DNA from 2 places in the Mesorhizobium sp. M0862 genome. Region 1 is predicted to be linked to the other one. Evidence: riboswitches for the same ligand, from Rfam matches in the RefSeq annotation. Region 1 holds a riboswitch; the other holds the start of a gene.
What was found. A riboswitch is a leader RNA that binds a small molecule or an ion and turns the genes downstream of it on or off. The one in region 1 is predicted to bind cobalamin.
Positions count from the first base shown of each region.

Region 2: it holds a riboswitch for cobalamin, as region 1 does, so the genes downstream of both, NKI15_RS21690 (aromatic ring-hydroxylating oxygenase subunit alpha) here and metE (5-methyltetrahydropteroyltriglutamate--homocysteine S-methyltransferase) in region 1, are expected to answer to the same signal.

Region 1 is NZ_JAMYOJ010000030.1:34,636-42,459, reverse strand. Features, by position in the region: gene glyA (serine hydroxymethyltransferase) at 220-1,557, shown strand; gene metK (methionine adenosyltransferase) at 1,611-2,786, shown strand; gene NKI15_RS29065 (adenosine kinase) at 2,889-3,881, shown strand; gene NKI15_RS29060 (hypothetical protein) at 3,927-4,196, shown strand; cobalamin riboswitch at 4,288-4,435, shown strand; gene metE (5-methyltetrahydropteroyltriglutamate--homocysteine S-methyltransferase) at 4,530-6,881, shown strand; gene NKI15_RS29050 (cytochrome-c peroxidase) at 7,320-7,824, opposite strand, start outside.
Region 2 is NZ_JAMYOJ010000015.1:28,145-35,968, forward strand. Features, by position in the region: gene bglA (beta-galactosidase BglA) at 1-208, shown strand, start outside; gene NKI15_RS21670 (ABC transporter ATP-binding protein) at 275-1,387, shown strand; gene NKI15_RS21675 (DUF680 domain-containing protein) at 1,461-1,694, opposite strand; gene NKI15_RS21680 (DUF680 domain-containing protein) at 1,766-1,969, opposite strand; gene NKI15_RS21685 (DUF680 domain-containing protein) at 2,036-2,242, opposite strand; cobalamin riboswitch at 2,742-2,943, shown strand; gene NKI15_RS21690 (aromatic ring-hydroxylating oxygenase subunit alpha) at 3,061-4,308, shown strand; gene NKI15_RS21695 (FAD-binding oxidoreductase) at 4,346-5,446, shown strand; gene NKI15_RS21700 (PqqD family protein) at 5,609-6,031, shown strand; gene NKI15_RS21705 (serine kinase) at 6,183-7,232, shown strand; gene NKI15_RS21710 (glycosyltransferase family 2 protein) at 7,229-7,824, shown strand, end outside.

The DNA.
Region 1 (7,824 bases):
TTCTTTGCTGCAACGAACAGCCTCCGTGGCGCTCGTACCATCTCAACGCAGGATCCAAGGACGGCGGGCTGGTTCAATTATTGATCGATCTCCTGCCCCATCGCGACGGCTTTCATAAACAGGACCTGCAGCGGCTCGAAGCGGTACGAGACACGCGGCCGAAGGGGACCGCGTGCTTGATCGTGAAATAGGTCAATCCAATTGGAGCGCGAAGCTACCATGGACAACTCCGCCGACGGCCCGATCGCACAGCCCGACACTCACGGGCGGTCTTCCTTGGCCGCGGTTGATTGCCGCGTTCACGAGCTGCTTCTGAGACAGGAGCGGCAGGAGCGGACGACCCTCAAGCTAATCGCCTCAGAGAACTTTGCGTCCTCGGCCGTGCTGGAAGCGAACGGCTCGATTTTCACGAACAAGTACGCCGAGGGGTACCCCGGCGCGCGCTACTACGCTGGAAACGAGATCGTTGATGAGCTTGAGGATCTGGCCATTGGGCGCCTGAAAACGCTATTTGGCAGCGAGCATGCCAACGTCCAGCCTTATTCCGGCTCGCCGGCCAACCAGGCTGTCTATCGTGCGCTTTTGAGTCCCGGTGACAAAGTCATGGGCTTGCCCCTTCCGGAAGGGGGCCATCTGACTCATGGTTGGGCCATCAACTTTTCCGGAACTGACTATCAACGCGTGCCCTATGGACTAGATGAAAAGACACAGCAGATTGACTATGACCGCTTGCGCGAGACAGCCAAGCGGGAACGGCCGCGGCTCATTTGGGTCGGCGGAACCGCTTACCCGCGTGTCTTTGACTACGCGGCAATGGCAGAAATTGCCCTGGAAGCGAACTCCTATCTCGTAGCCGACATTGCGCACATCAGCGGCCTGATTGCCGCGGGAGCGCACCCGAATCCCGTGGGCCATTGCGACGTGGTCAGCAGCACGTCCCACAAGTCGATCCGCGGTCCCCGCGGTGGCTTCATTTTGTCAAGGAACGAAGATCGCTATCAGGCCCTGTATCATACAAAGAGCAAATACAATCTCGCCAGACGAATAGACCGGGCGGTCTTCCCTCACCTGCAAGGCGGACCTCACATGAATGCCATCGCTGCGCTAGCGGTTGCCTTGCACGAAGCCGCGAACCCGTCCTTCCGAGGCTACGGCCAACAGACGGTCAAGAATGCCAAGGCTCTGGCACATGCACTGCTTGAGCGAGGTTATGACCTGGTTACCGGGGGGACGGACAATCACATGCTGATCCTTGATCTTCGCGATCGGCCACTATCGGGCAAGGCCTATGCCGAGCGACTAGCAAAGGCAGGAATCATCACAAACTTTAATATGGTGCCTGGCGACCCGCGGCATCCGGCGGTCACAAGCGGAATTCGCCTGGGGGCGCCAGCAGTGACGTCAATGGGCATGCGCGATGTGGAAATGGTGCAAATTGCTGGCTTCATTGACTCCGTCCTCCAGCGGCCAGACGACGAAGATCTCCATGCCTGCGTGCGAAGAGACGTTGCCGACTTGTGCGCTGCGTTCGAGGTCCCGGGCATCTCCGACAAGTAAGGTGGGCCAAGCAAAATGCCCATACCACATCCAACATCCGAAGCGAGGTATTCATGGCTAGGCAGTTCGTGTTCTCTTCCGAATCGGTTGGCGCGGGGCACCCGGATAAGTTGGCCGACAACATCTCGGATGCCATCCTCGATGCCATCCTCCGCACAGATCCCAAGGCGCGCGTCGCCTGTGAAGCGTTGGTAAAATCAGGGATAGTCGTTCTGGCTGGCGAGATCACCAGCGATGCCCAGGTGGATTACAGCCAAGTTGCGCGCGATACGATTCTCGACATTGGGTACGACGACGAGGCCGTCGGCTTTGACGGCCGGCGTTGCTCCGTCGTTCATGCCCTCACCGAGCAGTCGCCCGACATCAGCCAAGGCGTTGACGAGGGAAGAGGGCAAGACCTCCAGCAGGGAGCGGGAGATCAGGGCCTCATGTTCGGCTACGCATGCCGCGAAACCGATACCCTGATGCCTTTGCCGATCCAGCTCGCTCATCGCTTGACGAAACGGCAGGCGTATGTCCGGAAGGCACAACAGCTTGGCTGGTTGCGTCCTGACATGAAATCCCAAGTCTCAGTGCGCTATGAGGGGTTGCGCCCGGTCGCCCTGGATACCATCGTCGTGTCGACGCAACATGACGAGCAGGTCTCGCAAGAGACTGTCCGCGAGGGCGTCATTGAGGAAATCATAAAGCCTGTCCTGCCTACCCACCTGGAGACGGAAGGCATCAGAATTCTGGTCAACCCGACGGGGCGGTTCGTAGTCGGCGGGCCGCGCGGCGACTGCGGTCTCACTGGACGCAAGATCATCGTCGATTCCTATGGCGGGATGGGTCGTCATGGCGGCGGCGCCTTCTCGGGCAAGGACCCGTCCAAGGTTGACCGCTCGGCTGCCTATGCAGCCCGCTATGTCGCAAAGAACATCGTCGCTAGCGGACTTGCGGACGTGTGCGAGGTGCAGCTTGCTTACGCAATCGGCGTGGCCAGTCCGGTTTCCGTCATGGTCAACACGTTCGGGACAGCCAGGGTTGAGGAAAGCAGGATCGAGCGCCTCATTCTTGAGTTGTTCGATCTCAGACCGAAAGGCATTATCAAGATGCTTGATCTCTTACGCCCTATATATCGCAATACAGCGACCTATGGCCATTTCGGCCGTGAAGAGCCTGATTTCACCTGGGAGAAGACAGACAGGGCAGACGAATTGCGTCGCGAGGCAGGACTCGCCGCCCCGTGAGACCGGCGAACGGATTGACAAGCGGAAAGCCCATTCCCACCGCGGACCCGCGCCTGGCAGGCGTGACGAGAAGCCGGTTCGGGTTTTTTGGCGGAGACATTGATGCCCGATTATGACGTGCTTTGCATCGGCAATGCCATTGTCGACATCATCGCCCAGTGCGACGACGCTTTTCTCGAGACCAACGGCATCATCAAGGGTGCGATGAACCTCATCGACACCAAGCGCGCCGAGCTGCTCTACAGCCGCATGGGGCCGGCGATCGAGGCCTCGGGCGGCAGCGCCGGCAACACGGCGGCGGGCGTCGCCAGCTTCGGCGGCCGTGCTGCCTTCTTCGGCAAGGTGTCGAACGATCCGCTCGGCGAAATCTATGCCCATGACATCCATGCCCAGGGCGTTGCCTTCGACACTAGGCCGCTTGAGGGACAGCCGCCGACGGCGCGCTCGATGATCTTCGTCACTCCCGACGGCGAGCGTTCGATGAACACCTATCTCGGCGCCTGCATCGAACTCGGGCCGGAGGACGTCGAGGCCGAGAAGGCCTCGGGCGCCAAGGTTACTTATTTCGAGGGCTATCTCTGGGACCCGCCGCGCGCCAAGGAGGCGATCCGGCAGACGGCGAAGCTCGCACACGAGGCCGGACGCGAAGTGTCGATGACGTTGTCGGATTCGTTCTGCGTCGACCGTTACCGGGACGAGTTCCTCGAGCTGATGCGCTCGGGCACTGTGGACATCGTCTTTGCCAACAGCCACGAGATCAAGTCGCTCTACCAGACCAAATCCTTCGACGAGGCGCTGGAGGCTATCCGCAAGGACTGCAAGATTGCCGCCGTCACCCGCTCCGAAAAAGGCTCGGTGATCGTGCGCGGTGACGAGACCGTCACCATCCAGGCGACAACGATCCGCGAACTGGTCGACACCACCGGCGCCGGCGACCTCTATGCCGCCGGCTTCCTCTACGGCTACACGACCGAACGCAGCCTGAAGGATTGCGGCGATCTCGGCTCGCTGGCGGCCGGCCTGGTGATCCAGCAGATCGGCCCAAGGCCAAGGCAGAATTTGCGCCGCGAGGCGGAAGGGGCTGGGTTGCTGTAGATGCGCGGGCAACTAACCAGCCGCCCTACTGACGCGATGACCGCAGTGGCGGAACTGTATCAAAGCTCGCTGATAGCGACAGCCATTCGCTTCGGAGAACTGACCCATGCTGCTGCCGTGAAGCTCGCTGGAGGAGCGGTGCAAGGCGTGCTTGCCATGACGGCATTCACCGTCATCCAGATCGTCACCAGCATTTTCCAGAAGCTCAGCTTGGGGAAGGCCAGTAAGGTTCCTGACGTAACGGAGAACTCGCGGCGTCCGTCGGACTTGACTTGCGATCACGTCCCACGATGCCGAATGCGGGCAGCAGACTGAATATTTCACAATGTTAGACAAAGGCGTAAAACGCGACCATATAACGACATAAACATTTCATTATGCGTCATTGACAAAGAGCGGGTTGCTGTGATTGTCTGCGTGTTGTGGTTCTCGCGTACGGTGCTGCCGCAGCGGAGCTAAGAGGGAAGCCGGTGCGATGCCGGCGCTGCCCCCGCAACTGTTAGCGGCGAGCCAACCCCGCGAGCCAGGAGGCCTGCCACGCGAATTACGTCCACGGGCGGGGTGTCTCGGTGGCCGCTGCAACCCGGCGTTGATGCCGGCCTGCTAGCGCCTTCCTTGTCACCGACGCCCCAATCATCGGGGTATGACATGACTGTCTCTCAGCAAATTCCTGTAGCAACGCTCGGCGTGCCGCGCTTCGGTCGTCGGCGAGAACTGAAATTCGCGCTTGAAAGCTACTGGTCCGGAACATCGTCCGCTGGCGACCTTCTTGCGACGTCGAAGGCGCTCCGTGCCGCTAGCTGGGAAGAGCAGCGCGATCGCGGCGTGTCGAAAATCCCGTCGAACGACTTCTCGCTTTACGACCATGTGCTCGACACCGCAGCCATGGTCGGGGCCGTTCCATCCCGTTACGGCTGGAATAGCGGCGAGGTCCCACTTGACATCTACTTCGCAATGGCGCGCGGCAACCAGGGTCAGACGGAGGATTGTGGACACGCTGGTTACCAGGAGGAGGCTCATGGACTTGGTGTAACCGCGATGGAAATGACCAAGTGGTTTGACACCAACTACCACTACATTGTGCCGGAACTCGATGATGATCAGACGTTCGCCCTCTCGTCATCGAAGCCGGTCGATTACTTCCTCGAGGCTAAAGCTCTCGGCATTCACACACGCCCAGTCATCCTTGGACCCATCACCTTCCTCAAGCTGGCGAAATCGCCTGCCGAGGGGTTCGGTCCCATCGCTCTCCTACCGCGGCTGCTGCCGGTTTACGAGCAGCTTCTGGAGAGGCTGAAGCTGTCGGGAGCCGACTGGGTGCAGATCGATGAGCCAGCGCTTGTCCTCGATCTGAACCCGAACGAACGAGCTGCGTTCGAATTCGCCTATGGCCAGCTGTCGAAAGCCGCGCCCGAGCTGAAGATCATGCTGGCTACGTATTTCGGGTCGCTGGGAGACAATCTCGAAACCGCGATTTCTCTGCCCCTGGCCGGCCTGCATATTGATCTCGTGCGCGCTCCCGAGCAGCTGGAAACGGTGGCTCGGCTCGCTCCGAAGGATCTGGTGCTCTCGCTTGGCTTGATCGATGGCCGCAACGTCTGGCGTGCGAACCTGCCCGCCATTCTCGACCGCATCAAACCGATCGTCGCCGGCTGGCCCTTGGACCGCGTCGAGATCGCGCCTTCTTGCTCGATGCTGCATGTGCCGATTGATCTGCGCATGGAGACGGAACTCGACGCGGACATCAGGTCGTGGCTCGCCTTCGCGGCCCAGAAGACCGACGAGCTGGTCTTGCTGGCCCGGGCCCTGTCCCAAGGCAGGGATGCGGTGGCAGGCGCGTTGAAAGCGTCTGCCGAGGCTGCCGCCACGCGCGTGACATCCACGAGGATCCATGACCCGCTTGTTCAGGGGCGGATCGCTAGCATTCAGGACAGCGCGAAGCGACGAGAGAGCGCTTTTGGCGAGCGCTCCAGAGTCCAGGCCGGCTCACTCGGGCTGCCGCCGTTCCCGACGACGACCATCGGGTCCTTCCCGCAGACGCCGCAGGTACGCAAGGCGCGGGCCGCTCATGCGAAGGGCCAGCTGAGCTATGTCGACTATGAGACGTTCCTGAAGAAGGAGATCGAGGCTGCAATTCGCTGGCAGGAAGAGATCGGGCTGGACGTGCTGGTGCATGGTGAGTTCGAGCGAAACGACATGGTACAGCATTTCGGCGAGCAGTTGTCCGGCTTCGCGCTCACCGAGCATGCCTGGGTACAAAGCTATGGGTCGCGCTACGTGCGTCCCCCCATCATTTTCGGCGACGTATCGAGGCGCAATCCGATGACAGTGCGCTGGTGGCAATTCGCCCAGTCGCTTACGGAAAAGCCCGTGAAGGGAATGCTCACAGGCCCAGTCACCATTCTCAACTGGTCTTTTGTTCGCGACGACGTACCCCGCTCCGAAGCCTGCCGCCAGATCGCGCTCGCCATCCGCGACGAAGTGACGGATCTCGAAAGATCCGGCGCAAGGATGGTCCAGATCGATGAGGCCGCGTTTCGCGAAGGATTGCCACTGCGCCAATCTGACTGGAAAGTCTATCTCGACTGGGCTGTCGAATGTTTCCGGATCGCTTCAACGGGTGTAAAGGACGCGACTCAAATTCATACCCACATGTGCTATTCGGAGTTCAACGAGATCATTCACGCGATCGCTGGAATGGATGCGGATGTCATTTCGGTTGAGACGTCGCGCTCGAAGATGGAACTGTTGGACGCCTTCACGAGCTCCAAATATCCGAACGAAATCGGTCCTGGCGTCTATGATATTCACTCACCACGCGTCCCGGAAGTCGGCGAGATTTCGGACTTAGTCATGCTTGCCCGCGAGCGACTGTCCGACGGCCAACTGTGGATAAACCCGGACTGTGGCCTCAAAACACGCAAATGGGAGGAGGTCCGCCCTGCCCTCATTAACATGGTCGCTGCAGCACGCGCGCTCCGGCAGAAAGTGCAGGCGTGAGGCCTCTCTTCCTCAGCGTGTGGGGAGTTGCCGGCTGGCGGATGTCGGTCGGGAATATGCCAAACCGATCACACTCTTGGAAATGAGCCACTCGGCGCAAATGTGCAATTTCCCTACGGCACGTGTCTTAATCCCGCAGAAATATAAATGTGGCACTACGCTATAACATCGGTTCCTTGGGGACATACAGGCCCCGCGCCTCGAACAAATCGGACTGGCGTCGTTTCTCAAAGTAGACTGCTTGGCGCGTTCGCTCAGGCAGCGACAATATATGGTGCTGCGTCTGTCCGCCCCCAGTTGATCGCGCAGACTACGGGCGAGGTGGCAGGGTTCGGGTATCGCTAGCGTCCCGCCAATTCGGAGATGGACGTCGCAATTCGTGTCGCCAAGTAAAAATCGCCAATCATTTTCGATTGCAAGTCCGCAGCCAGTTGGCCCTTATTTTCCTGAGATCTGCGTTACAGGCCGGGGCGTTGTCGCCGTTTCTGAGGGTAAGATGGGATAGGCGACGTCAGGTGCCTCTCCGGTCAGCGAGTTGAGGAAGGCAACAAGCAGGTCAACTTCTTCGTCCGCCAGTACTACGCCGAGCTGGGTGGTCCCCATAATGGCGACGGCCTGTTTCAGATCCCAAACCTTGCCCGAATGAAAGTATGGCGCGGTGAGTGCAACGTTGCGCAGCGGCGCCACGCGGAAGACATAGGAATCGTCGGCTGCATTGGTGACCTCAAATCGGCCCTTGTCTTTGTCCGGCAGGACTTCGGCGCTGGGCCGTTCCACGAGGCCGAATGGGTAATAGGCTTGCCCACCAACGTTGATGCCGGCATGGCAGGACGAGCAGCCTTTGTCCATGAAAAGCACCAGGCCCTGTTTCTGTTCGGAAGTCATGGCAACCTCATCACCATTCAGGAAGCTGTCGAACGGGGCAGGTGTGACCAGTGTCGCC
Region 2 (7,824 bases), on a different contig from region 1:
CGAAAGCGAGGGCGACACCGTCGCCTTCACCCGCCGTGAGGGCAATGAGCAGATCGTCTGCGTCTTCAATCTGGCCAGCAAGCCGGCCGAGGTCGATCTCGGTGGTCAGGCGCTGCTGCCATTGGCCGGGCACGGTTTTTCGGGACAATCCGGCACAGGTTCCATCCGCCTCGGCGGCTACGGCGCCTGGTTCGGGCGCATCGACTGAGTTTTTGACGAAACTGGATTTTTTGAGGAAATCCAGGTTCTCTAGGGAAATCACTGGGAGGAAATTATGGCCGATGTCACGCTGAGACAGGTGAAGAAATCATACGGCAATCTGCACATTCTCCACGGCATCGACCTCGACATAAAGTCGGGCGAGTTCATCGTCTTCGTCGGCCCGTCGGGTTGCGGCAAGTCGACCTTGCTGCGGTCCATCGCCGGGCTTGAGGAGATCACCTCCGGCGAGCTGAAGATCGCCGGCGAGGTGGTGAACGACGTGCCGCCTTCCAAGCGCGGCATTGCCATGGTGTTCCAGTCCTATGCGCTCTATCCGCACATGACCGTCTACGACAACATGGCCTTCTCGATGAAGATCGGCAAGGAAAGCAAGGCCGAGATCGACAAGCGGGTGCGGCAGGCCGCCGAAATCCTGCAGCTGACCAAATATCTCGACCGCCTGCCCAAGGCGATGTCGGGCGGCCAGCGCCAGCGTGTCGCCATCGGTCGCGCCATCGTGCGCAATCCGAAAGTGTTCCTGTTCGACGAGCCGCTGTCGAATCTCGACGCGGCGCTGCGCGTCGCGACCCGCATCGAGATCGCCAAGCTCAAGGAATCGATGCCTGCCACGACCATGATCTACGTCACCCACGATCAGGTCGAAGCGATGACGCTCGCCGACCGCATCGTCGTGCTGAAGGACGGCCATATCGAGCAGGTCGGCACGCCGATGGACCTCTACAAGAAGCCCGGCAATCTGTTCGTTGCCCAGTTCATCGGCTCGCCGGCCATGAACATCCTGCCGGCGACAATCGACAGGACGGGCAACCCGACAATCGTCAGCCATGTCGGCGGCCGCAAGGCAACGGTGCCGATCGCAACGCCGGCGTCAGCAAAGGGTGCGGCAGTCAGCTTCGGCGTGCGGCCGGAGGATCTGTCGGCCGCCACCGGCGCGGAATATCTTTTCGAGGGCGTGGTGGACTATGTCGAGCAACTCGGCGAGGTGCAGCTTGTCTATGTCGATATCGGCCGCGCCGACCTGCCGTTGGTGACCAAGCTGCCCGGCAATGTCGAGGTCAAGCGCGGGGCAAAGCTGCGACTGACCGCGGATGCCGGGGACCTGCACATCTTCGACGCCGATGGGCACTCCTTCTCGCTCAAGCCGGTGGAAGTGAAGGCGGCTTGAGATAGCTGCGTCGTACAGGCATGAAAAAAGAGCGGCGGGCCAGGCCCGCCGCTCTTTTTTTAAGCTTCGGCTGTTAGTTGTTGCCGAACCGATCCCTGTCGCTGCTCTGAGGAACGAACTTCTGTTGGTCGTTCGACGAGTTCAGCAGCTTGTAGACCGCCGAGTTGGTGCCGGTCGACGAAGTGCGGGTGGTGTCGACGGCAGCGGCCGGCTGGTTGGCGCCATTGGAGCCATAATTGTCGCTGCCGGCAAAGGCAGCGCTCGAAACAGCCAGAACGGCTGCGGTGGCAAGAACGATCTTCTTCATTTTAGTCTCCTGAATTTTTCTGATGCCGCCAGCTGCAGCGGATAAGCCCGCCACGTGCTGGAAACCGGCTTTTAGCGGCCGAAAAGGTTACGGTCGGCACCGTGGGCAGGCGCCTGCTCGGCTGGAGCCGACTTCTCAACCGAAGCCGTATGGCCACTATCGGTCGACGTAATCGCAGGCTGGTTGGCGCCGTTCGAACCGTAGTTGTCGCTACCGGCGAAAGCGCTGCCGGAGATGGCCAAAACGGCGGCGGCAGCAAGGATGATCTTTTTCATTTCAAATACTCCTGAATTTTTTGGGATCCCGAGAGCGACGGGTTAGCCGCCCTTCTTTGGTCGGGATCAGCGATTGCCGTAGAGGTCGCGGTCGGCGCCCTGAACGACAGGCTGCTTGTCAGCGTGCGCCGGCTTCTGAATGGAAGCCGTATACGAGCTGTCGACCGAGACGGCTGGCTGGTTCGCACCATTGGAACCGTAATTGTCGCTACCGGCGAAGGCGCTGCCGGTGATCGCCAAAACGGCTGCGGCAGTGAGGATGATCTTTTTCATTTTTAGGACTCCAGTTTGTCTGTCCGTCTAGCGGCGTGTCTTGGGAGGAATTCGCGTCGTTCGGACAGCCCCGATGTGGGAAAGCCATAGGCTGGTTTCCAATCACGAAGTTGTTCCGTGTGGACCACGGTCCTGCACCTTGAAATTGTGCCAGGAAGTTCTTCTATGGTCATTTATCGTATTGTTTTCAGTTGCTTATGTCGAACCGAGTGGTTCGCTCCGGTGTCGGTTTCCGGGCCGTCGTTCACACCGTCCTGCACGCATTGTCAACAGAAACGAACCGTTCGGTTCGATTAGAGATTGCTAATAGTAACTTTTCGATACCGTTGAGCCCTTTTTGCCCCCGATCGGAACTGGATCCGCAGCGATTCGAAACGGCGATGATAGCGCCGCAAGACAGGATCTCAGCCCTTCGGTGGTCGGCGGGGCGTATGCCGCGCGTGTCGCGCCGCATGGATATGATGTCGCTTTCATGCCGACGTCGCGATCGCTGCCGTGATTAGATGATCGCATCTCAGGTGCCGCTTCGTGACGACGCAGCGGAGAATTGGGAAGCCGGTCAGAATCCGGCGCTGCCCCCGCAACGGTGGTGGAGTTGAAGTCGCAACGGGAGACCACTGGGCAAGAGCCTGGGAAGGTGTCGCGATGGTCCGCAAGGACAACTCCAGAGCCCGGAAACCAGCCCGAGATGCATAGACTCGACTGATCGCGGTGGGCGGTCAAGAGGTGGATAGTGCATGTCCGGCGCCGCGCCGGCCTGAGTCCGATCCTTCCTCCATCACCACCAAGTTCAGTCCTTAAACCACGAGGACAGAACTATGGATACGCGCAACGACATGCTGAGGCTCCTGAACGGCCGCAAGCAAGGCTTTTCGCTGGAACAGCCCTTCTACACCGACCCGGACTATTTCAAGCTCGACATGGAGCACATCTGGTATCGCGACTGGCTGTTCATCGGCCATGATTGCGAACTGCCGAAGCCCGGCAGCTATATCACCGTGCAGATCGGCGATTATCCGGTGGTGCTGGTCCGCGACCAGAAGGGCAACATCAACGCCTTTCACAATTCCTGCCGCCATCGCGGCAGCCGTGTCTGCAACACTGAGAAGGGCATGGCGGCAAAGCTTGTCTGCCCCTATCACCAGTGGACCTACGAGCTTGACGGCCGGCTGCTGTTTGCCCGCCAGATGGCCGACGGTTTCGACAAGAGCCAGTTCGGCCTGAAGCCCGTCGCCTGCGAGAGCGTCGGCGGCTACATCTTCATCTGCCTGGCGAAAGAACCTGCCGACTTTGCGCCGATGCGCGCCATGATAGAGCCCTACCTCAAGCCGCACCGGCTGAATGAAGCCAAGGTCGCCTTCGAGAGCACCATCATCGAGAAGGGCAACTGGAAGCTGGTCTGGGAAAACAACCGCGAATGCTATCACTGCGCCGGCAATCATCCGGAGCTGTGCAAGACATTCCCCGAAGCGCCGACGGTGACCGGCGTGCAGGGCGCCGACAGCGATCCGGAGATGCTGGCGCACTGGGCGAAATGCGAGGCGGCGGGCCTGCCGAGCAAGTTCCGCATCGATCCGGCCGGGCAATACCGCGCCACCCGCGCGCCGCTGCTGCGCGATGCCGTCAGCTACACGATGTCCGGAAAGCGCGCGGTGACGAAGAACCTGTCCGACACTGTTGCCGCCGACCGCATCGGCACCTTGATGCATTACCACTATCCGACGACCTGGAACCACATACTGATCGACCATGCGGTCACCTTCCGGGTGCTGCCGATCAGCGCCACCGAAACCGCGGTGACGACCAAGTGGCTGGTGCACAAGGATGCGGTCGAGGGGGTCGACTACAACCTTGAGGAGCTCACCCATGTCTGGACGGAGACCAACGACCAGGACCGCCGCATCGTCGAGGAAAACGCCTTTGGCATCCTGTCTCCGGCCTATGAGCCCGGCCCCTATTCGGAGCTGCACGAGGGCGGCGTGATCCAGTTCGTCGAATGGTACGCGGCCTTCATCGGCCCGCGCCTTGCCGAAGGCGGCCGGCCGGCGCTGCGCAGCGTCGCGTGAGCTGGAGCAGGCGAAGAGGGACCAGAGGATGAATGCGATGACGGATCTTGGGCTCTATCGCCATCTCGACCAGATGGCGCCGTGGAACGATAGGCTGCAGGTGCTGGAAGTGATCGGCGTCAGCGACGAGGCGCCCGACGTCAAGACCTTCACCTTCCGCTCCGACAACCAGACCTGGTTCCGCTACAAGCCGGGCCAGTTCCTGACGCTGGAACTGCCGACACCGGACGGGCCGCTGATGCGCACCTACACGCTGTCGTCGTCGCCATCGCGGCCGTTTTCGATCGCGGTGACGATCAAGGCGCAGGCCGGCAGCATCGGCACGCGCTGGATGTTCGACCATCTGGCACCCGGCTCGCACGTCAAGGCCTATGGACCGGCGGGCGACTTCTCGTTGCACAGCCACCCGGCGGCCAAATACCTGTTCATTTCGGCCGGCTCCGGCGTGACGCCGATGATGTCGATGCTGCGCTGGCTGAACGACTGCGCGCCATGGACCGATGTCGGTTTCGTCAACTGCGCGCGGCGTGCCGAAGAGATCATCTTCCGCAAGGAACTCGAACTGCTCGGCGGCCATATGCCCGGCCTGTCGCTCGGCTTCATGATCGAGGAACGTTCCAGCCGCGAGGGCTGGTACGGTCATATGGGGCGCATCGACGCGATCCGGCTGCCCCTGCTGGCTCCGGATTTCCGCGAGCGCGAAATCTTCTGCTGCGGCCCCGATCCGTTCATGCGCGCCGTGCGCGGCATGCTGGATGCCGCCGGCTTCGACATGACGAAATACCATCAGGAGAGCTTTGCCGCGCCTGTGGTGGAGGAAATTCCGGCGCCGTTTGCCTCCCCGGTCGAGGACGGCATCGCTGCACCTGTCGAAGCCGTGACGCCGATCCGCTTCTCGCTTTCGGAGGTCGATGCCGGCTGCGTCGCCGGCCAGACCGTGCTGCAGACCGCGCGCAGCTCGGGCGTGCGGATTCCCGCCGCCTGCGAGTTCGGCCTGTGCGGCACCTGCAAGGTGAAGAAGGTCTCCGGCGAAGTCGAGATGAGCCACAATGGCGGCATCCTCGACCACGAGATCGATGACGGTTTCATCCTTGCCTGCTGCTCGAAACCGTTGTCGGCGCTCGAAATCGAGGCTTGAGCCGGTCGACTTCGCCGCAACGGTCGCCGACGCAGGCGTTGTGTTCGCGGGTCTTTGTCTTGCCAAGCATAGGCCGAGTGATTTAGACGCACTTAGGAAGGGCTGGGCAGACCGTGAAACCGGCGCATCCCTTCATGGGCGCATGGAACGGGGGACAGAGCGATGCAACAGCGGGTCTACGCGGTCGCAAGCAAGGACATCGTTTTCGAATCATTCGATGGCGAAGCCGTCGTTCTCGATCTTTCGAACGGTAAGTATTTTGGCTTTTCCGATTCCGGCAGCCGGGTCTGGCAGGCTTTGTCGTCCGGCGTCGCCACTGAAGCGCTGGTCGGAGCTGCCGCGGGCGCCGCAAAAATAAGCCTAGCCGACCTCGAAAGCTTCGTTGCCCGACTGCTCGATTTCGGGTTGCTTGCGCCAGCCGAAACACCGGCACAACCGCTTTCGGGCGAGCTGTCGGCTGCGCTTGCTGCCAGCAATGAGCCGCTCAAGGTCGATGTCCATGACGACCTTGCCGATCTCATCATTGTCGACCCGATCCATGAGGTCGAGGAACCTCTCGGCTGGCCGGCGGTGAAACAGGCATAATCGTTTCCCTAAAGCGCGTCGCGTTTGAACGGACTCAGGCGACGCGCTTAGATCTTTGATTTTATGCATGTCGTCGTCTCAAAACCGGGGCCACCCCGAGCGACATGCATCAGGCGACCCGGCGCAATTCTGGACGCTGAACAACCAACACATGCCTTTGATCACGCTGCAAACCCTGCCGGATTATGCCCGCCATGTGCTGGCGGCCGCGGAAAGCGCCGCCGCATTCTATCCCGTTACCGCCAGCGTGCGGTTGCCGGGGCTGGACCTGAGTGTCCATCTCGACCATGGCACGCTGGCAGATACCATCGGCCATGCCTTCATACCGGCTCCGGGCAATCCGTCTGCATCTGACGGCTGCCGCATTTTCGTCGCCCACCGGGGCATCGATGGCGTCCCCGCCCCGGCCACCTGGGGCCGAGGCGATTACAACCATCATGCCTTTGCCAACCGGCTGGAAGAGGCCGGATTGCGCGGCAGCTACTATCATGACCTCGACTTCTGGCAGTTCCATGATCCGCAACGCCATGTCGGGGCGCAGCTGATGATGTCGGCCGACGCCTTTCCGCCATGGGAACAAGGGGCGCCGCTGCGCGCCTTCCTGCATTGGGAATATGCGGCGCGCGGCATGCGGCTCACCCATGCCGGCACGCTGGGCATCGATGGCAAGGGCGTCCTGCTGGCGGGCTCCGGCGGTGCCGGCAAATCGGGAACGGTCGTCGCCGGCCTGCTCAATGGGCTCGATAGCGTCGGCGACGACTATGTGCTGATCGACCGGACCGAGGGGGTGACGGCCTATCCGCTGTTTGCCACGCTCAAGCAGGATCCGGAGGGCTTCAGGCGGCTGAAGCTGGAGGGTCGGCTAAAGTCGTACCAACCGCTGAACTGGCAAGGCAAGCATGCCTTTCACATCGACGAGATCGCGCCTCGACCAACTCCTGCAAGTCTGGACATTATTGCTTTGATAGTGCCCCATATCAGGGGAGGTGCGAGAAGCTCGGTCATGCCCATATCGCGCAAGGATGCCATGATCGCCTTGGCCCCGTCAGGAATCGTGCAGATGCCGGGGGAGCGGGAAGCGGGCTTTCGCTTTTTCAGCGAGCTTACCCGCGACCTGCCATGCTACCGGCTGTCGCTGGGGACCGAGCCGCGCGAGATCGCCGGCACGATTGCGGATTTTGTCCTTCGGGGCGCTGCATGAAGTTGAGCATCATTGTGCCGGTCTACAATCGGGAGATCTATGTCGTTTCGACGTTGCGGTCCCTGCTCAGGCAACGCGACGATGCCGATCTCGATATCATCCTTGTCGACGACGGCTCGACCGACAGCTCCGTTGAAGCCGTCCGCGCCATCATGCGAGAAGCGTCGTGCATCCGCCTGTTCCAGCAGGCCAACCAGGGCGTGGCCAACGCCCGCAACACAGGGCTGAAGCAGTTGCTGCCGCAAACCGAACTGGTGTCGTTCCTGGATTCGGACGACATCTCGCCGGCTGGACGATTCAAGACTGACCTACCCCTGTTCGCGGCCGACCCTGCGCTCGAGCTGACCTACTCGCTGATGACGCGCGTCGATCTCATGGATGACGAAAGCCTGCAGCCGGCACCGGGCGGCGCAGGTCCCACCGTGCGCGGCGTCAGCCTTAGCGCCGGGATATTCCGCAGGGCACTCATCGACCGTGCTGGTGCTTTCGACGAGGAGTTCCGGCAGGGGGAAGACGCCGACTATCTTCTGCGCATTTTCGAAACCAGCCCGAAGCACATTTTTCCCGACACCGTCGCGGTATACTACCGGCG